DNA from 4 places in the Lysinibacillus sp. NPDC094403 genome. Region 4 is predicted to be linked to each of the others. Evidence: riboswitches for the same ligand, from Rfam matches in the RefSeq annotation. Region 4 holds a riboswitch; each other region holds the start of a gene.
What was found. Region 4 has a riboswitch for cobalamin ahead of ACQKMV_RS20830 (FecCD family ABC transporter permease). Riboswitches for the same ligand answer to the same signal wherever they lie in the genome.

Region 1 (5,634 bases), on a different contig from region 4:
GTAGAATATTGCTGTCCGTATTTTATATTTGGTCTTGCAATTAAAATTGTTTCAATGCCACATGCAAGGGCAGCCTCAAGCTTTTCATCCACCGAGCCAACCTTGCCGCTTTCTTTTGTAATCATCAATGTCACATCATATTGACGAAAGAGGGCTTCATTTAATTCCTTTGAAAAAGGTCCCTGTATGGCAACAATATCTCTTTGTGCCACACCAAGTGCTTCGCATTTTTCCATATTATCGAGTCGAGGAAGCATACGCGCAATTACTCGTGTATTTTCTAAACCATGTAACACCTTTGTAAAAGTCGCCAGCGTTTTACTGCCCGTCGTTAGCATAATGACACCACGTTTTTCCGCTGCTAAATGGGCTGCCTCCTGGTAATCTTTCACAACCGTAATTAGTGAATGGGCATAATGCTCATGTGCACGTTCATAGCGAATATACGGAACATTCGCTTGCTCAGCTGCCGCCATCGCATTTTTTGAAGCTTCTTCAGCAAATGGATGAGAGGCATCTACAACTAAACGGTACCCTCGCTCTGTGATAATCGTCGCCATTTCCTCCGCCGTTAATCGACCGACTAAATGAGGAAGGCCTACTTCTGCAAGGCTTGAAGCGGCTGATTCAGTAACGACCGTAGCCGTCACAGCATAACCTGCTGACTGTATTTCAAGTGCTAGATTCCTAGCATCGCTCGTCCCTGCTAACATGAAAATCATTTCACTGGCTCCTCTTCATGGTGGTGATGATGGTCATGGTCGTGATCATGCTCGTGGTGATGGTGGTCATGGTCATGATCGTGATGGTGATGATGATGCGCATGTCCATGCACTGCCGCATAAGCACGATAATTTTCTAAATCTTGCTTACCTGTTGATGTACCATTTACAGCTTGCTCAATACGCTCTAATAGCACATTTTGCAAACGCTCATGATAGCCAAAATAGTTGGCAATTTGAATATCACAGTCAGCATATTTTTCGTTAAATTGCTTACACATACCATTCATACGTTCCATTAGGATACCTGTGAATAAAAAGTACGGTAGCATAATGATTTTTTTAGCACCAAGTTTCACACAGCGCTCAATTCCTTCTTCAACACGTGGATCTGTAACACCCATAAAAGCGCTTTCTACATACTGAACCGGGAGTTTTTCCCATAATAGGCGTGTAATTTTATAAAAATCACCATTTGCAGCTGGGTCACTGCCGCCTCTTGCAATTAATAAAATGGCAGTATCCTGATGTTCTTCTTCAGCATTAAAGCCGATTTCTGCTAAACGGTCTTCTAAAATAGCGAATATTTCGTCATGGATTCCGATTGTTTGACCGTATGTGAACGTTATATTTGGATAATGCTCACGTGCATGTTCGATTTCTGCTGGAATATGTAGTTTTGAATGTCCAGCATGAAGAAGAATAATCGGAATTACATGTACCTCTGTAGCACCCTTTTTCACACAGTTCGTAATACCTTCTTCAATATTTGGCGAAGCGAACTCTAAAAAACATGTTTCTACTAAAAAGTTATCATCAATGCGAGGTGTCATTTGCTCGATAAACGTGCGTACCTCATCATTTCCTGCAGCTAAACGGCTCCCGTGGCCGACAAATAAAATTGCTTTCATCTCATTACTCCTCACTAGTCGCCGCATGGAGCTGGCTCTACTTTTATTTTTGAAGACATATCCTGATACGTAAAATGTAGGATCTTTTTCACACGCTTGAAGTATTTAAACAAACGTTCATTTGGATGCGCATTTGCTTTATATTCTTCGATAATGTCGGTGATAAGTGGTATGAGCTGTTCAGGCTCTAGCCCCTCCACAACTGGCTGGGCCGCATGTGCTGTACGACCAACCGGCTTGGCACCTATAAAAACATCAAATTTACTTTTACGATAAACAATTCCAATATCATCGAATACCGCTCGATAACACGCCATACCGCAGCCGTTAAAGCCAATATTTAATGTTTTCGGTAACGACATACCACCAAGCTTTGCTTGAATCTCTTCAGCATACGGAATCGAATCGTACTTTTCTCCATAACAGAAGTCACAAGCCTTTAACGATAACACGTCACCAAGTGGTGCTAGTAAAAAGCCCACTTCACGAAGCTTTGCTGTAATCTCTTCAGGTTCAGACGTTGGAATTTTTAAATGAATTTGATGGTCAGGTGTATACTCCATCGTTCCTTCCTCACCAACTACCTCAGCTAACGTCATCATTTGTTGAGGAGTAAAAAACTTATTGGCTACTCCTGGACTAACAGCTAATTCAAAAACAGATTCGATTTTTTGTTGAACGAGCTTAGGTGTTACTTTCACAGCGCTCGTTCCCTTCACCATTGCAAGAGCAGCTGTCGCCAATTCAAGTGACGATTTTTTAGACTTTGGTTGTGGTGTTATATCTAAACTGGGCTTAATACGATTGGCATTAGGATCTGTCGCAAAATCATTACGCGCTGCTCCTGTTTCTTGATTCATCGCCCATGGTTCATTTTCTTCCTTAAGTCGTTGATGTGGTCGTAACGGTTGTTTTTCTTCACCAAGTGTATATTTGCGCTGATAACCACGTGGCGTAATCATTTTATTGTCGTAGAAGAATGTTGTTGAATTCCCGATAATAACTGTAGTTAACATGCCGATATCATGTTCAAGCATTTCTGCTAAAGTCGTCATCGTAATTTCCTGACGGTCACGATATGCGCTTTTCACAAGTCCAACCGGCGTATCTGGTGAACGATATTCTAATAAAATTCGTTGTGCCTCAACGATTTGTCTCGTACGACGTCCACTTTTTGGGTTATAAAGTGCAATAACAAAATCCGCCATTGCTGCTGCTTCTACTCGCTTTGCAATTAAATTCCAAGGCGTTAAGTGGTCACTTAAACTAATGGTACAGGCGTCATGCATAATCGGAGCACCTAGTAAACTTGCACACGAATTAATAGCAGAAATACCTGGAACAATTTCTACCTCGACACCAGTTGCTTCCGTCCAGCCTAGCTCGATTAAAACCTCATACACTAATCCTGCCATTCCATAAACACCAGCATCACCGCTGGAAATAACAGATACAATACTTCCAGCCTCCGCTTGGCGCACAGCTTCCTGTGCTCGCGAAACTTCCTCTGTCATACCAGTACTAATAATCGACTTTGCGCTAACTAAATCCTGAATAAGTTCAACATAAGTTTTATAGCCTATGATCATATCACTTTGTTGTAGTGCCTCCACAGCACGATTCGTAATATGTTTAAAATCTCCAGGGCCAAAGCCAACTACGAAAATCTTACCTTTTTGCGCCATTTTGTTACCCCTCTTTCACCTTTTCAATACCTTTAATGGCTGTTGTCTGTGCTGTACGTTGTAACGAACCTTCACGCAATGTAAAGACATGCTCATTATGTAACGCTTCATGATTTAGATCTTGCACAAGTGCCTTCGCATGCTCCGTTGTCGGCACGCGATACCAATTCCCTTGAGGATAAGCAATGACAACACAAGCATCCTTACACCTGCCATTACATCGGGTCCTCGTTGTATGTATTTCCTTATCAAGTGCTAGCAATTGTATTTCATCACGGATTGCCTGTGTAATGTCCTCTGCATCTTTTTTCATACAGCTACTACCGTTGCAAATAAAGAGATGCGTTTTCATCCCCTCTAAATTCCATGTTGTCATAATCGTTCTCCCCTCATTTGCTTTTAGGAAAAAGAAAAACCTTTACTCTAGACGAAGAGTAAAGGTTTAGTAGAAGCCAAATAAAAACGAATATATAAGAGTACTCGCTTTCGCTTCAACTTCTCCCTCCGAAAAGTTTGCATGCAGCATCACATAAGCAGGTTTCCTGACTTAAGCTTCCTTTTACTTTCGCACCTTCCCATTTTTTATAAATGGTGGCCTTTGCGATTTCATCAGCTATTACAGTAGCGGGGGCTGTATCGGATTTTCACCGAATTCCCTATTATCTTGAAAATATTCAAGCACTTATGGACGTTTTATATGAATTTAGTTTTAACTTCTTTCAGCAAGTATCCAAACATCCGCTGAAAGAAGTTAAAGCCTCCGGCGGATGTCACAAAATCGGAAAGGAGTTCTTTATGCAAGCACAAAGCCGATTCCGGACGCAATTATGCCGTGGCATAATTGATTTTGATAAAACTGTTTCTATCATAGCTTATTTTTTTAAAATTTCAATATTTCTTTCTTAATTTGTGACATTTTTATTAATTATTTTTAGAAAAATGTGACATTCCTTTTCTATTTATCCGAATTTTCGACATAGAGACTAAATTAAAAATTTTTTCACAAAAAGTATAGCATATTTATGGAACATCATGTTACACTTTGTCGTGAAATCTCACAACTTCATCTTTTTCGGTGCGAATTGTTCAGCATTTCGCTTAAAAGGGAAGCCGGTTTAAATCCGGCGCGGTCCCGCCACTGTACTAGGGAGTTTTATAGATTATGTCACTGTCCAAAGGATGGGAAGGCCTATAAAACGTTGAACTAAAGCCAGGAGACCTGCCGAAAAATATGTGATCGTTTCAACCTACGAGGATGGGTGTGCGGCTTAGCAGATTAGAACTTATTTGCTTTTTTAGCTATGCACTTTTCCACAAACGGAGAAGTGCTTTTTTTTCATTTAGAAGAGACTCCATCTCAAGGTAGTAGATGAGTACAGATATGGTTCCAGCCGGACCAAAACACCTAATGAATGAAAAAAAGCCTCCGGCGGATGTCACGGATTTTGAAAGGAATGAATTGTGCTTGCACAATTCAAAATCCGGACGCAATTACGCCAAGGCGAAATTGTATCGATCGCATACTAATTCGAAAAATTTTAATGTGAGGAGGAGAGATTTTTGAAATTCTCAGGTTGGAAGCTTAGTTATTTCTTATTGGCATTTTTATTCGTGCCAGATCGTGCATTTGCGATGCATATTATGGAGGGCTTTTTGCCAATCGAATGGGCAATTTTTTGGTGGGTCGTATCAATTCCATTTATTATTTTAGGATTACGTTCTATTCGAAAAACCATTGATGAAAATCCTGAAACAAAAATGATATTAGGTCTTTCGGGTGCCTTTGCCTTTGTGCTATCAGCTTTAAAAATCCCTTCTGTAACAGGAAGTTGCTCACACCCAACAGGAGTTGGGCTTGGGACAGTTCTTTTTGGACCATTAGCGATGAGTGTTATCGGGACAATCGTATTATTATTCCAAGCTTTACTTTTAGCTCATGGTGGACTTACAACTTTAGGTGCTAATGCCTTTTCTATGGCAATTGCTGGTCCTATTATTGCTTATTATGTTTTTAAGGGCTCTCAAAAAATGGGGTTATCATTTTCAGTAGCCGTATTCTTAGCAGCAATGCTTGGTGATTTAGGTACATATGTTGTCACTTCTGTACAATTAGCACTTGCCTTCCCTTCTGAGGTCGGTGGCTTTATGGCTTCATTCACAAAGTTTGCTGGAATTTTCGCGTTAACACAAATTCCTCTTGCTGTTAGTGAAGGAATATTAACCGTTATCGTTATGAACTTCTTGAAGAAATACAATGTAAGTGAATTAAAAGCTTTACGTGTTTTCTCAGCAAAGGAGGTACACTAACATGAAAAA
Region 2 (5,634 bases), on a different contig from region 4:
ATCGAGATAAATCCCCACGACGGATGGATGATTTTTGCATGCGCTGCGCTTGACGCATTTCCTCTCGCATAACGCGACGTAATTCTTTGTCACTTAAATCTGGTTCATCTGTTGAAACAGGTTCATTCTTTTTAGCGAACAGCTTTTTAATTTTTGCCATGTTCATGCCCTGTTCCAAGTAATCTTTAATTTCCAACAATGTATCGACGTCATTTAATGAAAACATTCGACGATTGCCTTCTGTTCGGTGCGGCTCAATTAAATGGTGTTCTTCATAATAACGAATCTGACGTGCCGAAAGCTCGGTCAATTGCATTACAATATTCATAGATAATAACGGCATAGTTCGTCTAATTTCACGACTCATTTAATTCCCCTCCAATACCTGCTAATAATATAACGAAAAATTCACACTGTCAACCACTCATGTGAGGTTTCCTGACACGGAATAAAATATTTTTTTGAAATGATGAAAAATTGTAAAAAACTAAACTTAATATCCTAACATGTGGTTGATTTCTGTTCCGACTTTGCGTTTTCCTAGGGGCGTCGGGGCAACAAATGTTTTCTGTGCTTCTTCATTCAGTAGGTGTTAGCCCCACTGAAAGGGAACCACATCAGCATTCATTTCACCACCTTCAGAGGTAGGAGTCTTCTATTGAATGAAGATACATGGCATACGCTTTAACAAATGTCATCTTCATCTTTTCGTCCATAAATAAAAAACTATTCAAAATGGAAGTTTTGAATAGTTTTTCGTTACCTATTTTTGGATTTTTTGAACAGCACTACAAATAGCAAATTTTACGTGCTCATATGTTAATCCACCTTGAATAAATGCTGTAAATGGCGGACGAATAGGACCGTCTGCTGTAAGCTCAATACTTGAACCTTGAATAAAAGTTCCAGCTGCCATGATGACATCATCCTCATAGCCAGGCATGTACGCTGGCTCCGGTGCGTAATGCGCATTAATTGGTGAGTTTGCTTGAATTTCACGACAAAAAGCAATCATTTGTTCCGCGGTTTGGAAAGAAACCGATTGAATTAAATCCGTACGATTAGCATCATACCTTGGTGATGTATTCATACCAATCTCTCCTAGCATAGCAGCTGTGAAAATGGCACCTTTTAATGCTTGAGATACAACATGTGGTGCAAGGAAAAATCCTTGATAGAAATCACCAAGCGTGTTTAATGTTGCTCCTGCTTCAGCACCAATACCTGGTGATGTCATACGATAAGCACATTTCTCAACTAAATCTGCACGACCCGCAATATAACCACCAATTTTCGCTAAGCCTCCACCAGGATTTTTAATGAGCGAACCTGCCATTAAATCAGCCCCAACCTCGATCGGTTCCTGTGCCTCAACAAATTCACCGTAGCAATTATCAACAAAAATAACTGCATCTGGTGCTAATTCACGGATTTTTGCACACATTTCTGCAATTTGTGAAAGGGTAAAGGACGGGCGTGTTGCATAGCCCTTCGAACGTTGTATAGCAATCATTTTAGTGTTTGGTGTAATTGCAGCTGCCACACCTTCCCAATCGATTTCTTGATTATTGATTAAATCCACATGGCTATAACCGATTTTATAATCTTTTAATGAGCCAGTATCCTTATCGCCACCATCGACTATTGATTGCAATGTATCATACGGCTGACCCGAAATATAAAGTAATTCATCACCAGGACGTAGTACTCCGAATAAGCTAAGTGTGATTGCATGTGTACCAGAAATAATTTGTGGACGTACAATGGCAGCCTCCGCTCCAAAGACCTCTGCATAAACGCGTTCTAGATTGTCACGCCCCTCATCATCATAGCCATAACCATTAGACGGGTGCAGATGATAATCACTTACTTGGTGCTTTCGAAACGCAGCAAGCACTTTTTGTTGATTGAAGAACGCCATGTCTTCTACCTTCGCATGAAAAAGGCGTACCTTCTCTTCTATTTTAGCAGCTAATGCTATTGTTTCTTCAGTTAAATTGGTTGTAAAAGTCATTATATTCTTCTCCATTTCACATTTGTTCAAATCTTATCTTAACAATTTGTGAGCTTACCTGCAAAACTTGCTATTGTTTCTAATTACATTATGCGCTAAGCTAAATTTCGGACTAAATCTAGTATGTCCTACTATAATAGAATACTTAGTATCTGATAATTCGTTCGATGCTTTTCTTTGCAAAACTTTTAGATACAAAAAGGTAACTTTAAAGTTTTCTAGTATGTAATCTACTACAACATGAAATGATTTATTCACATAAGGGGTGAAAGGGTTGGCTTGGGAGGTTTTTAGTATCATCGGAACAATTGCCTTCGCTATTTCCGGGGCAATAATTGCAATGGAGGAAGAATACGATTTATTCGGTGTATATATACTCGGTATCGTAACTGCTTTCGGTGGTGGAGCTATACGAAACTTACTTATAGGTTTACCTGTAACAACACTGTGGGGGCAAGATATGATGTTCCAAATTGCTATTGCAGCAATTACAATTTTTTTCATTTTTCCACATCGACTCATTCAGCATTGGCATCGCTGGGGCAATTTCACTGATGCTATTGGATTATCAGCATTCGCGATTCAGGGTGCCCTATATGCTGTGAAGCTCGATATGCCTATTAGTGCGGTTATTGTTGCTGCTGTCTTAACAGGATCAGGTGGTGGAATTGTTCGTGATTTATTAGCTAGACGACAACCATTAGTCCTCCGTGATGAAGTCTATGGTGTTTGGGCAGCATTAGCCGGGCTAATCGTTGGACTTCAACTATTTTCCGGGGATATCTTTTTATATGTATTATTTGGCGTGATCACAGTACTAAGAATACTTTCATATACGAAGAGATGGCGATTACCGTTGCGGAAGTTACATCGAGCATAGCTTGTTTCCTTACATCGCTGCATAATAACAAGCCCAAATATCAATTATTTGGGCTTGTTTTGTTGTTTTGATTATTTATATTTAATTCCTTATTCATCACAACAGCGTGCAACCATAAGCACCTAAGAATATGTGAAGGTTAATAAAATTACTTTTCTAACAGCAACATAGATTCTTCTAATGTAGCCATATTTTTCATCATGGAGCATGCTGCGTCCAAAATAGGAAATGCTAAAGCGGCACCAGAGCCCTCTCCCAATCGCATATTCATATGCAGCATTGGTTCTACCCCAAGCATTTCGGCTGCAATTTTTGCACCTGGTTCTTCAGAGACATGAGAAGGAATGATATAGTCTTTTACTTTTGGTTCGAGTTCATATGCAATAAGGGCAGCGATGGTAGAAATAAAGCCATCAATAACAACAGGTTTGCGATGTGCGGCAGCAGCAAGTATCACTCCAGCCATAGCACCTATTTCTAACCCACCAACTTTCGCAAGAATATCAATAGCATCATGACGATTTGGTTTGTTTAATGTAATGGCATTGTGAATGACATCGACTTTATGTTCTATCCCTCCTGGTCCAACTCCTGCGCCGAAGCCCGTCACTTCATTCGGATGACACTCACGTAGAACCGATAATATGGCAGCACTCGGTGTTGTATTACCGATACCCATTTCACCTGTCCCGAGTACATTTATCCCATTTTTAATTTCTTCCGTAGCTACTTCAATTCCTACTTCAATAGATTGAACGGCTTCTTCCCTTGACATAGCAGGACCTTTTGCCATATTGTCCGTGCCATATTTAATTTTTTTTATGATAACACCGGCATCATGTGGAATATCCTCTTTTACACCAACGTCTACTGTGACAATTTTTGCATCTGTGATTTTTGCGATAGCACAGACACCAGTTCCTCCTCTAGGAAAATTTAATGTTTGAAAGACCGTCACATTTTGTGGATTAGATGTCACCCCTTCATCACAAACACCATGATCTGCTGCACAGACAATTACCGCCTTATTATCAATCGCAGGAAATAGGTCTCCTGTAATTCCGGATAGTTGCACAGCAAAGGCCTCCAGTTTCCCCAAGCTGCTAGGAGGCTTGCAAAGTCCATCTATACGTTCTCTTGCCTTCTCCATCATTTTGTTGTCAGCACTTTGAATGTTTTGAATCGTCTGTTGTAATAATTGCATGAAAATTTCCCCTTTCTTTTTTGCCCCTTGTTACTTGAAGAATGATTTAGAGAAAAAAATAAAAAGCCTGTAGTTTATTCCATAACAAATAAACTACAGACTTTTCCATCGTCTATATAATCGAAGCAGATAGGCAGGTCTCCTGGCTCAATTTCAACATTTCATAGAACCTTCCCAGAACGATGCTAGTGGCATTCTCTATGAAACTCCCTTTTACAGTGGTGGGACCGCTAAAGCTTTTCACTTTATTCCCTATTCTCCCGCAATGGGCACCTAATGCTTTTATGCAATTACTTTAAATCTACGACAAAGTGGTTTTTGTGTCAATATATTAGTGAAATTGTATATTTCTTTTCAACGTTTCTGAGTTACATATAGATTCTGAACTTACGTACATTGATAATCACCATTAATTTTAAAGATCTTCTGACAAAGAGAATTTTGGATATCAATCACTTCAATCATTCCTATATCTTAAATTTTTTTAAGTACTATTTCGTGCACTCCACACATTCTTGAAAGCATTAGAAAAATTACACATACAATTTAAATGCAAATTTATCCAAATAACTCAACAAGCAACAGCGGCTAGATAAGCAAACTATAGTATGAACATTCAGAAAAAAATGTTAGTATTAATTTGTAAAACATATCATATAATGTACTTTTTAAGTTAACTACAATTGTGCGTTAGGTGGTGTTATGTTGAAGAAAGACATAAAAAAAGACAAGATAAAAGTGATTTCTGTTTTTGGTATAGGTTCTATTTTAGTTTTATTGGTTCCTTTTCTCTTTAATTGTTTTTTATAGTATGTCAGTAAGCAAAAATACATGATTCAATTTACTCAATTAAAGAATATAATGGTTATTTTTTAAAACAAGCAATAACTCCACCGATACAAGCTGCACAAAGTGGTACTATTCCAGTTCCACTCACAAGCTCCGATGCAAGTTGCTGCTACAATTCTTGCCACAACTAGGTCAACAAGAAAGGAAGATGTGGTTTATAATATTGTGAATGAGTTCACTTAAACTAATGAGGGCGATTGTCCAATTAGAGCAATCGCTTTTTGTGCTACCGAAGCAGATTTGTTGAAAAAGGTGAATGGAATTTTTCGGTAGAATATTCTTTTAGAATAAACACAATGATTTATAGGTGTTAGGGACCATGTTGACAATCCGAAATTTTTTTATTATCATATTAAAAATCGTTAATGAATTCAATAATATTTCGTATAACCCCAATAATATGGTTTGGGGGTCTCTACCAGGAACCGAAATTCCTGATTACGAAGAAAGTACAATACTTGTATTTTCTTTGTGGTCAGGAATTTTTTTGTATTTTAAATCTAATAATTTATTTCAGGAGGTCAAAAATGAACTTTTTAGCATTGCCAAAAATTGAACTACACTGTCATTTGGACGGAAGCCTTAGGGCTGAAACTATTATCGATATTGCACAGAAGGAAGGCATTCAGTTACCCACTTTTGATAAGGATGAACTACAAAAGGAGCTGATTGCTCCGTTAGAATGCG
Region 3 (5,634 bases), on a different contig from region 4:
ATCAAATTGTAGAGAAAGTACGCCCTTACCATTGGTGTAGGCGGCAAAGGTTGTACTGTAGCTCATAAATGTTGCGACAGGGGCTCGGCCAGTTAAAATCGCATCATTTTCAGTTAAGATTGGCGCGTCAAATGTACCAGCAGCTTGCTGAATGTCGGTCATCATGCGACCAATAAAATCACTAGGCGCTTTGAGCTTAAAGCGGTAATAGGGCTCTAGTAATACATTTTCTGCTTGCTCCAGCCCTTGTCGTAATGCACGGAATGTTGCCTCGCGGAAATCGCCACCGTCAGTATGTTTAATGTGTGCGCGTCCCGTTAAGAGAGTGAAGCGAATATCTGTCACAGGAAAACCGGTTAACAGCCCATGATGATCGCGCTCAAATAGATGTTTTTCAATGAGTCGTTGATGCCCAACAGATAAATCATCCGCGTGACATGCATTGACAAATGTATTACCAGTACCGCGAGTATTTGGCTCCATTAATAAATGTACTTCTGCATAATGCTTTAATGGCTCAAAATGACCATAGCCTGTCACGGTTGTTGTGATCGTTTCCATATATAAAATCTGTGGTTCGCTAAATGAGATATCTAGCGAGAAGCGTTTGTTAAGCACGTCAATAAGAACCTCGAGTTGGATGACACCCATAATATGAACATGAATTTCTTGGAATTTTTCTTGCCATAGTACACGTAATGATGGTTCTTCTGCTTCGAGTGTGCGGAAAATCTTTAAAACTTCTTTTATATGCTGATCGCCCTCATATTGTACTTTCGCTTGTAATGTAGGTACTAATTCATAGGGCTGCGGGTTACCGGAATTGCCAATGATATTTCCAATGTTGGCTTCACTAAGCCCTTTAACTGTGAAAATTTCCCCAGCTTCGACCTCTTGAGCTGTTTCATAACGACTGCCATTGTATTGCCGAATTTCAGTCACTTTTTCTGTTACATTTCCAAATGAAAATTCATCACGCACATGCAACGTTCCCTGCAATGCCTTTAAAAAAGTTAAACGTTGATGTCCATCATGACGAATTTTAAACACCTCACCTTGGAACGGGGCATCGTTATGAAAATGTGTCTTTGTAAGTAGGGGAAGCTGTGCTAGGAATTCCTTTATCCCAATATCTTTTAAGGCAGAGCCAGTAAAACACAAAAAGGCCTTTTCCTGTTTAATCATCGTTTGTAAATGAGAAAGGCAGCTAGAGCTATCCAATGTCTCATTAAGAAAAGCATCTAAAAGCTGCTCATCACGTTCGGCAAGCCATTCCATCATCGAATAAGGAACATAGTCGGAACGGAGCGGTTCATCTACGAGTAGTACATCCTCAGAGCAATCCTTATGAAGCTGTGCCATAACGGCTTTAACATCTGCCCCTTCACGGTCAATTTTATTGATAAAGAAAAAGGTTGGGACGTGATATTGGCGTAAAAGTTGCCACACTGTTTCAGTATGACCTTGTATTCCTTCAACCGCACTAACAATAATAATGGCATAATCCATAACTCGAATGGCACGCTCCATCTCTGGGGAGAAATCGACGTGTCCTGGTGTATCGATTAACGTATATGTATCGTTTCCAATCGTCATGCGACCTTGCTCCGCAAAAATTGTAATGCCTCGCTGACGCTCTAATTCATGATTATCTAGAAATGTGTCCTGGTGATCTACTCGCCCGCGGGCTTGAATACTGTTTGTATGAAATAGTAACTGCTCAGAAAATGTTGTTTTTCCTGCGTCAACGTGAGCGAGTACTCCAATTGTTACATGCATAAAAAAATCCTCGTTTCTATTAATTCATTTATCAACATTGTAACAGAATTGGATTGAAAAATATTTCGTATAAAAATAGTTAGTATTTATGTCTGAATAGTGTTAATATATTTATGATTATATTTTTTAATATTTTCATGAGATTCTGAATCTACTAATCTTTCAATATCATTTACAACAAAATAAAAACGACCTATTGGTGCAAATGATCTTTGTCATTTGCTTAAAAGGGAAATCGGTGCAAATCCGATGCTGTCCCGCAACTGTAAATGGGGAGTCTATACGAGATGCCACTGTAGCCAACGCTATGGGAAGGGGTATAGATGATGAACCTAAGCCAGGATACCTGCCAATTAGTATTTTTTTTACTTAAACCACGAGGATGGGGATAGTGAACAGGTTGAAGAACCTTTCTTTCACTATGCTAACCTCTTGGAAACAAGGGGTTTTTTTTTATGCCCTTTTCTAAAACCGAACTTGGTAGTAAAGAAGTCTATTGATTTCTTTCTATATATTTAACAACAAAGGAGAAGAGGACATGAAGAAATGGAAACACCTGTGGTTTGTCTTTGCTATAGCATTGATCGCTGTACTAGGCGCGTGTAACTCAAAGGACAAACCAGAATCTGCAGCAAAAGGTGAGAAGGTTGAGCCATCACAAGCTGAAACGACAGAAGTAACAATTGAAAATAATGGAACAACACAAGTATATAAGGAAGCACCTAAAAAAGCGATTAGCTTAAATCAACACGTAACAGAAATTATGCTGGCTTTAGGTTTAGAAAATTCAATGGTAGGGACGGCATACTTAGATGATAAAATTTATGAGCCCCTGCAAGCTGCCTACGATAAAGTGCCTGTAATAGCTGAAAAGTATCCTTCTAAGGAGCAAGTAATTGATGCAGGAGCAGACTTTTTATACGGTGGTTGGAAAAGCGCCTTTGGAGAGAAAGGTGTTGGTACACAGGAAGAGCTTGAGGCATTAGGGATTCACAGTTATTTACATACTGCCTCAAATATGACGAAACCAACTTTAGAAGATATTTTCACAGATATTCGAAATATCGCAAAAATTTTCCGCGTTGAGGATCGTGGAGAAGCATTAATTAAGCAAATGACAAAAGATGTAGATGCTGTCCGTGCGAAATTACCGCAAAATGAAAAAGAACTACGTGTTTTAGTGTTTGACAGTGGTGATAAAGATGTCTTTACCGCTGGCCAAAACTTCATGAATGAGCTTGTAACTATTGCTGGCGGTAAAAATATTTTTGGTGATGTGGAATCAGGATGGACTACGGTGTCAAAAGAGGATGTAGTAGAACGAAATCCAGAAGTTATTGTTGTCGTTGATTACGGAGAAACAACGGCGGAAGAAAAAATTAATTTCTTAAAAAATGATCCAGCTTTAAAAGAAACGGAAGCTGTAAAAAAAGAACGCTTTGTGATCTTACCGCTTTCTGCTGCGTCAGAAGGGGTTCGTGCTGCAGAGGCTATTCAAATTTTGGCAAAAGGCTTCTATCCGGATAACTTTGAAAACTAGAAAAAATATGGGGCTAGCGTTTTGCTAGCTCTCTTTTCATAAGGAGAATTATTTATGAATGCATTTCGTAAAAATATACCCGACAAAACATTTGCAAAACTAAACAATAATGGAGATTTTACTCGTCTTGCCGTAAGCCCAGGTATTATTAATAAGCATTATTCTCCGGCACAATTTCAAACAATTGCAAAGGTTGTAGGGGAAACTGGTGCAATCAAATACTCCGCATCTTACAGTATAATATTATCAATTCCAACAGTAGATGTAACAGATGCAACTAAAGAGCTACAAGACGCTGGTCTGTATGTGGCAAAGCAAGGGTCAAGTGTGGCTATGAAGGCTTGTGATTTTTGCGATGGTGATAAGATGGAGGCAGCCCCAATTACTGAACAGCTATATCATTCATTAGAAGGGTTAACTGTCCCAACAAGATTACGTTTAAATGTAAATGGCTGTGCCTCTGCCTGTTATAATGCGGTTTATGATGATATTGGGCTTGTCTACCAAAAGGATAGCTTTGATGTCTATTTAGGGGCAGTGCCAATGGGTCCGAATGCACAAGCCGGGACTCTGTTTGCAAAAAGGGTAGGAGTGGAGCATATTGAAGATTTTTTAAAGCAAATCATTGAGCTCTATAAGGAACATGCACGTCCGAATGAACCTTTTTATAAATTTTATCGCAGAACAAATTCTGAGGATTATTGGGAAATGTTAAAAAGTAAGACCATCAAAACGGGAGTGTGATTTGCGTACCGACTGAGTACTTACCTGGGAGCGTCCGACGAGCTGCTTCATCCGCATCTTGTTCTACCCGATAAAATGCTTATGTCGTTACTCAAATGGGTGAACAACCACTTATCCCAGAATCAATCTTGAAATAAATTCTATCCGTAGCTCTTCGTAATTATTGCGAAGCAGCTACGGTTTTTTAATTGTACTACATACTATTGTAAAATCCTCTCTGGGATAAAAAAACAATTTCTTCTTTAAAAGCAGGAATAATACTTAGGGCGTCGAAATATTCTACAAAGTAATGAAATTTCAGCACAAAGGGGATATAAAATATGACATCGAAACAAGGGATAAAACCAGAAGATCTATACCAATTAAAATCCGTGTCAGATCCACAAGTATCACCTGACGGAACAGAAGTTGTGTATGTAGAGACTCGTATTGATGAGAAGAAAAAGGACTACGTGTCTAATTTATTTTACATAAACTTAAATGAAAAAAATTCACAACAATGGACATTTGGTGAAGATAAAACGAATTCACCTGTTTGGTCTCCAGATGGCAGTAAAATCGCATTTGTATCAACGAGACATGGCAAGCCACAAATTTTTGTGCTTTCTAAAGCAGGTGGGGAAGCGAAACAACTTACTAATTGTAAAAACGGTGCGACATCGCCTACTTGGTCTCCATGTGGTAAGAATATAGCTTTCTCAGTAAAGTTAGGAAAAAATGATAGCATTTATGATAAAGCTGAAAATGATAAGAAAGAAGACAAAGAACTAAAACCACTTGAAGTAGAAAAGATGAAATATAAATCAGATGTTGCTGGGTTTATTGATATGGAGCAATTTTCTCAAATTGCCATCGTCAACCTGGAATCTGGTGAATTAGAGCTAGTTACGGAAGGGAAACATAATTTACAGCTTGGTACATGGTCTCCAAACGGTAAATATCTTTCTTACATTGCGGACTTAACAGAGGATCAAGACTTTTCATTCATATGTGATATCTACTTATTAGATTTAGAAACGAAACATGGTCGCAAGCTAACAGAAGGAACAGGGGTGTTTTACCAAACATCATGGTCACCGAATAGCCGCTACGTATCTTATGTTGGAAATGAAAGAGAATTTGAAAATGCAACACAAGCAAAGCTCTGGATATATGATTTGGAAAATAACAATACGACATGTGTAACGAGTGAATTTGACGCTCCTGTTGGTGATTTTGTTGTCGGTGATTTCCTTCAAGGTGTTGTTGCTCCGCGCGTCCAATGGTTGGAGGATAATAAAAGCTTTTACTTCCAAGTAACTGATCACGGAAATACAGCTATTTATTTTGGCAATCTATCTGGCGAATTATATCCGGCTATTAATGATGATCAGTATGTCTATGGTTTTTCACTTGATCATAAAAATGATAGAGCGGTAGTTGCAATCAGCACTACTACAAATCCTGGCGATCTTTTTTACGTAAATTTAAATACTGGTGAAAAAGAACAGCTTACGAAAGTAAATGAAGAATTTTTAAAGACGAGAGAATTATCTGTTCCAGAAGCAATTGAATATGTAGGGGCAGATGGC
Region 4 (5,634 bases):
GTTTTATTAACATATGAAGGACAAACGTTGATGGAAGAAATATTTCCAAAGCATGAACAAAAAATTAACGAGATTTTTGAAGTATTAGATCAACAGGAGATGGACACAATGATTCTGTCTCTGAAAAAGGTTGGTTTGAACGCAGTTAAAAAATAAAAAATTTTACACAAATATCTCGAAATCGAGATAAAATGGAGGAATACAAAATGAACCATCTAAAAGGAATTCACCACGTAACTGCTATCACAAGTAGTGCGGAAGAAAATTATAAATTTTTTACTTATGTGTTAGGGATGCGATTAGTGAAAAAAACCGTTAATCAGGATGATATTCAAACATACCATTTATTCTTTGCAGATGATAAAGGTAGCGCTGGCACTGATATGACATTTTTTGATTTCCCAAACATTCCAAAAGGTGTCCATGGAACAAATGAAATTTCAAAAACTTCATTCCGCGTGCCAACAGATGCGTCATTAGACTATTGGGTAAAACGTTTCGACCGATTAAATGTTAAACATACAAGTATTAAAGAGCAGTTTGGCAAGAAAACTTTATCTTTCGTCGATTTTGACGATCAGCAATACCAACTTATTTCTGATGAAAACAATACAGGTGTTGCATCAGGCACTCCATGGCAAGATGGACCGATTCCTCTTGAATATGCAATTACAGGCTTAGGTCCGGTTTTTGTAAGAGTTGCTAATTTTAAATATTTCAAAGAGATGCTAGAAAAAGTGATGCTCTTTACAGAAATTGCTGAGGAAGAGGATTTCCATCTATTTGAGGTTGGTGAAGGCGGAAACGGTGCACAAATCGTTGTAGAATTTAACACAGTTTTACCAGTAGCTCGTCAAGGCTTCGGTACAGTACATCATGCTGCATTCCGCGTAGAGGATCGAGCTGTGTTAGATGAATGGACTGAACGATTTGAAGGCTTTGGCTTCCATACTTCTGGTTATGTAAATCGTCACTTCTTTGAATCGCTTTATGCACGAGTAGCACCACAGATTTTATTTGAGCTAGCTACTGATGGCCCAGGATTTATGGGGGATGAGCCTTTTGAAACTTTAGGTGAAAAATTATCATTGCCACCATTTTTAGAGACAAAGCGTGCACAAATTGAAGAGCTTGTTCGACCTATTGACACTGTAAGAAGTACGACTATGTTCGATAAAGAATATGAGTAATATCTTTCACTCCATTCAGTAGAGAAATACAAGCCTCTGCTAAATGGAAATGAGATACTCGTAACAGCTATATGATAATTGGAGGTCAGTTAGATGGAGTTTTCAAAGCTAATAGATAAGCGTCGTTCTGCGAATAATTTTATAAAGGATATCAAGATGAGTGAAGAAGATATACGTCCCATTTTGGAGGATGTTAAGCTTGCTCCGTCCGCCTTTAATTTACAACATGCCAATTACATCGTTGTATTAGATAAAGAAAAAAAAGAAAAAGTAAGAGAAGCAGCATACGGGCAATATAAAGTGCACTCGGCCTCAGCGGTTATACTTGTCCTAGGGGATAAAGAAGCATATAAAAATACTGCTAACCTTAATCAAGGGATGGTAGACTTAGGCATTATTACTGCTTGTGAGTTAGAAAATCTTGTTGATGATAATAAGAAATTTTATGAAGAACGTGGCGAGGAATTTATGAAGGAGGAAGCCATTCGTAACGCTTCACTTTCAGCTATGTTATTTATGCTGGCAGCGAAAAATCGTGGATGGGATACATGCCCAATGATCGGCTTTGATCAACCACAAATGAGAGCACTTTTTAATGTTCCGGAAACACATGAAATTGCACTAATAATAACAATAGGTAAAGAAAAAGAAAGTAGTCGTCGCTTGCGTGGTTATCGTAAACCAGTTGAGGAATTTGCTACCTATTATTAGGGTGGTATAAAATAGAATTGTTTATAAATAATAAAGTTAATGTATGTTTAGGAGGAAGCAATTATGAAAGTAGTAGCAATCGTAGGTAGTATCCGTAAAGAATCTTATAATATGCAATTAGCAAAATTTATTCAAAAACATTATACAGAGAAATTTGATCTTGAAGTATTAAGCTTGAAAGATTTACCAATGTATAACCAAGATATCGAAAATGAAGCACCACAACCTGTACTTGATTTTAAAGCAAAAGTAAAAGAGGCAGATGCGGTTCTTTGGTTGACGCCTGAATATAACGGTACAGTACCAGGTGTTATGGTTAACGCCATCGATTGGTTATCTCGAGTTGATAAAGTAATGATTGGCAAGCCATCATTTATGATGGGAGCATCAATGGGTAACTTAGGTACTGTTAAAGCACAATTACATTTACGAGATATTTTATTCTCACCTGGAGTAAATTCACCATTACTAAGTGGTAATGATGTTTATATTGGAGCAGTACACACTAAATTTGATACAGAAGGCAATCTAACAGATGAAGGCACTATCAAATTCCTAGATGTAGTAATTGATAACTTCTTAAACTGGATGAAAAAATACGTTTAAAAATAAAAAAATGTCCCATAAGTATAACAATACTTATGGGGCATTTTGGTTTATTGGGTTTAAGATAGAGCGACGGATAGAAGAGCCAAGCGACAAATAGGACAATCAGAAAAACGCCCAGCCGGAACGGAAATCAACCCCTCGTAATGGTGATAAGCTTTTATTTAATCGGAATTATTTTTAACACCTTTTGAAGGCGGTATGCAAAAATACCTGCAAATATAGCTAAAATAATATCTTTTGGTAAAGGAGGCATCATCCAAAGCCATGCTATCTTATAAGTGAAAGCATCAGGAGCACTAGCCCATAGCTTATAGGCAAAGTACATCCAGTTTGTCCCTAGTAAATAATTAATAGCTGTTGCAACTAATGCAGCAACTACATAGCTTTTCTTCGTTCCACTGCGTTCTACAATAAGCCCCGCGACATATGCAGCTAATATAAAAGAGACAATGAAACCAAATGTAGGACTTAAAATTTGTCCAAAGCCTCCACCGAAACGAGCAAATACAGGTGCACCTGCTAAACCGATACACATATAAACAGTACAAGCGAGTGCCCCTTTTCTACTACCAAGAATAAGCCCTGCTAAAATAGCAAAAAATGTTTGCAATGTGATAGGTACTCCACCGACCATCATGAAAGGTACAATAGACGTGATATTAGCTCCTATCATCATCAATGTTGAAAATAGTCCAATGTATGCAAGATCTACTGTTCTTAATTTGTGATGAGTATGTTGCGCAACTGTTGTCATTATTTCACCCCTAAAAAGTAATGTTGATAATAATAGTGTAAAAAAATAAAGCTTTTGTGTCAACTTGATTATTTAAATCGGTTAACACAAAAGTTTTTATCCTGCTTAAGATGATTAAATAACTAATAGTTATAGCTAACTATTAAAATATATGATAGAATCGTCATAATTTTAAAATATTAAATGCTAATGGTGTGACATCTTGTAAAATGTGTCACTTAAAAGGGAAGTCGGTGCAAATCCGACGCTGTCCCGCAACTGTAACGAGGAGTTCTATGATGTAATAGCCACTGTTCTAGAATGGGAAGGCAATCATAGGTACATTGATTCGAAGCCAGGAGACCTGCCAATTAGTGATTCCTGTAATGCCCACGAGGATGAAAGCGATTACGGACAATAGTAGAAGGATATCTTTCTGACTTTGTTTAATCAAGGGTATTTCTATGCGTATTTTGCATAGAATACCCTTTTTTTATCTTCATTAAGTCTATTATTAATGATTAGGAGTTAATAAACAGATGAATAAAAAAATTATGCTACTATCCATGGCTCTTCTTTTAGTACTAATCATTTCAATGACAATTGCCATAATGGTTGGATCGGTTTCTGTTACGCCAATTCACGTATGGAAGGTTATCCTTTCCAAAATACCAATTGTACAAAACTCAATCGAGCAAGATTGGAGTCGTTCACAGGAAATTATTATTTGGCAAATACGAGTTCCGCGTGTATTGCTCGCTGCTATTGTTGGATCGGGGTTGGCAATTGCAGGAGCAGCTATTCAGGCTCTTGTCCGTAATTCAATTGCCGAACCATATATTTTAGGGATTTCTTCTGGTGCAACGGTTGGGGCCACAGCTGTCATCATTTTAGGTGCTTTTTCATTTCTTGGCGTTTATGCTCTTTCCGTATCTGCATTTATAGGTTCTCTGACAGCAATGACGTTAGTTTTCTTCTTAGCACGTGTTGGCGGTAGAGTTTCTGTCTTTCGACTTTTACTTTCAGGGATGGCGGTGTCGTTTATTTTATCTGCTATTTCAAATTTTATATTAATGACGTCGAAACAAGAGGGCGGAATGAAGGCAGTCATGTTTTGGATGCTAGGAAGCCTTGCTGGTGCGAAGTGGAGTAATCTTTTAATTCCTACAATTATTTTTATTGTAGTATTTGCCTTGTTATGGCTCCACTATCGAAATCTAAATTTATTACTTCTTGGGGAAGAAGCAGCGGTCACACTAGGGGTTAACTTACAACAATTTCGTATACAGCTTATTTTATTAGTTTCATTATTAACAGGTGTGCTTGTTGCTGTAAGTGGTTCAATCGGATTTGTCGGCTTAATCATTCCACATATTGTAAGGTTAATTGTAGGTTCAAACCATAAATATGTTATACCGATTAGTGCATTATTCGGAGGGATTTTCCTAGTTTGGGCAGATGCACTTGCTCGAATTTTAATTGCTCCGGAGGAAATGCCAATTGGAATTATCACGGCTTTTTGCGGAGGTCCATTTTTCATTTGGTTGCTACGTAGTAACAATTATTCATTCGGTGAAGGAGATTAAAGCATATGTCATTAGAGACGAAACAAGTATCTTTCTCCATTTCTGATGAACGCATATTACATGAAGTAAGTGTACAAATAAAGGAAAAACAATTTGTTGGGTTAATCGGTCCAAATGGTAGTGGGAAGTCAACGCTATTAAAGAATATGTATCGTTTATTAAAACCAGAAAGTGGAACAGTTTTATTAAATGAACAGGATATTTTAAAGCAATCGAGTAAAAGTATTGCGAAAAATTTAGCAGTAGTGAGTCAAGAAACGCCGGTCGTATTCGATTTTACCGTACATGATTTAGTGAGTATGGGAAGAACACCTCATAAAAAACTATTCGAGCTTGATCAGGAACGAGATTTTCAAATTGTAAAAGATGCACTGAACCAAACAGGTATCGCTCATTTAGAGAAACGTAGCTTTAGCACTCTTTCGGGTGGAGAAAAAAAGCGTGTGATGGTTGCTCGTGCCCTCGCTCAGCAAGCACAGGTGCTTATTTTAGATGAGCCAACGAATCATCTAGATATTCAGCATCAATTGCAGCTAATGGATCTAATTCAAACCCTACATTTAACAGTTGTTGCAGCAATACATGATTTAAACATTGCAGCCATGTATTGTGATCAAATTTATGTTTTACAGCAAGGTCGAATTGTTTGTTTTGGAACACCAGAAGAAGTACTTACACCAGCATTATTACAAGATGTTTTTGGTGTATACGCTGATATTCAAACACATCCACTTACAGGGAAGCCTTATTTAACGTATGTCTCAGAGCAATTTACGAAGAAAGCTTTAAAAACTACATAAATAAA

Region 1: linked by a shared signal. The riboswitch ahead of ACQKMV_RS18280 ((2Fe-2S) ferredoxin domain-containing protein) and the one ahead of ACQKMV_RS20830 (FecCD family ABC transporter permease) in region 4 are both predicted to bind cobalamin.
Region 2: linked by a shared signal. The riboswitch ahead of cobT (nicotinate-nucleotide--dimethylbenzimidazole phosphoribosyltransferase) and the one ahead of ACQKMV_RS20830 (FecCD family ABC transporter permease) in region 4 are both predicted to bind cobalamin.
Region 3: linked by a shared signal. The riboswitch ahead of ACQKMV_RS12480 (ABC transporter substrate-binding protein) and the one ahead of ACQKMV_RS20830 (FecCD family ABC transporter permease) in region 4 are both predicted to bind cobalamin.

What each region holds. Positions count from the first base shown of each region.
Region 1 is NZ_JBNNTL010000014.1:98,763-104,396, forward strand. Features, by position in the region: gene cobK (precorrin-6A reductase) at 1-722, opposite strand, end outside; gene ACQKMV_RS18270 (sirohydrochlorin chelatase) at 719-1,633, opposite strand; gene cobJ (precorrin-3B C(17)-methyltransferase) at 1,648-3,318, opposite strand; gene ACQKMV_RS18280 ((2Fe-2S) ferredoxin domain-containing protein) at 3,323-3,694, opposite strand; cobalamin riboswitch at 3,833-4,019, opposite strand; cobalamin riboswitch at 4,375-4,559, shown strand; gene ACQKMV_RS18285 (energy-coupling factor ABC transporter permease) at 4,879-5,625, shown strand; gene ACQKMV_RS18290 (energy-coupling factor ABC transporter substrate-binding protein) at 5,627-5,634, shown strand, end outside.
Region 2 is NZ_JBNNTL010000001.1:801,680-807,313, reverse strand. Features, by position in the region: gene ACQKMV_RS03620 (MerR family transcriptional regulator) at 1-367, opposite strand, end outside; gene ACQKMV_RS03615 (aminotransferase class I/II-fold pyridoxal phosphate-dependent enzyme) at 764-2,014, opposite strand; gene ACQKMV_RS03610 (trimeric intracellular cation channel family protein) at 2,289-2,894, shown strand; gene cobT (nicotinate-nucleotide--dimethylbenzimidazole phosphoribosyltransferase) at 3,043-4,098, opposite strand; cobalamin riboswitch at 4,214-4,390, opposite strand; purine riboswitch at 5,310-5,408, shown strand; gene add (adenosine deaminase) at 5,475-5,634, shown strand, end outside.
Region 3 is NZ_JBNNTL010000007.1:2,432-8,065, reverse strand. Features, by position in the region: gene ACQKMV_RS12485 (GTP-binding protein) at 1-1,779, opposite strand, end outside; cobalamin riboswitch at 1,960-2,147, shown strand; gene ACQKMV_RS12480 (ABC transporter substrate-binding protein) at 2,318-3,319, shown strand; gene ACQKMV_RS12475 (precorrin-3B methylase) at 3,374-4,063, shown strand; gene ACQKMV_RS12470 (S9 family peptidase) at 4,384-5,634, shown strand, end outside.
Region 4 is NZ_JBNNTL010000021.1:11,724-17,357, forward strand. Features, by position in the region: gene ACQKMV_RS20805 (MarR family winged helix-turn-helix transcriptional regulator) at 1-156, shown strand, start outside; gene ACQKMV_RS20810 (ring-cleaving dioxygenase) at 207-1,190, shown strand; gene ACQKMV_RS20815 (nitroreductase family protein) at 1,284-1,901, shown strand; gene ACQKMV_RS20820 (NADPH-dependent FMN reductase) at 1,965-2,507, shown strand; gene ACQKMV_RS20825 (biotin transporter BioY) at 2,668-3,264, opposite strand; cobalamin riboswitch at 3,438-3,630, shown strand; gene ACQKMV_RS20830 (FecCD family ABC transporter permease) at 3,783-4,829, shown strand; gene ACQKMV_RS20835 (heme ABC transporter ATP-binding protein) at 4,835-5,629, shown strand.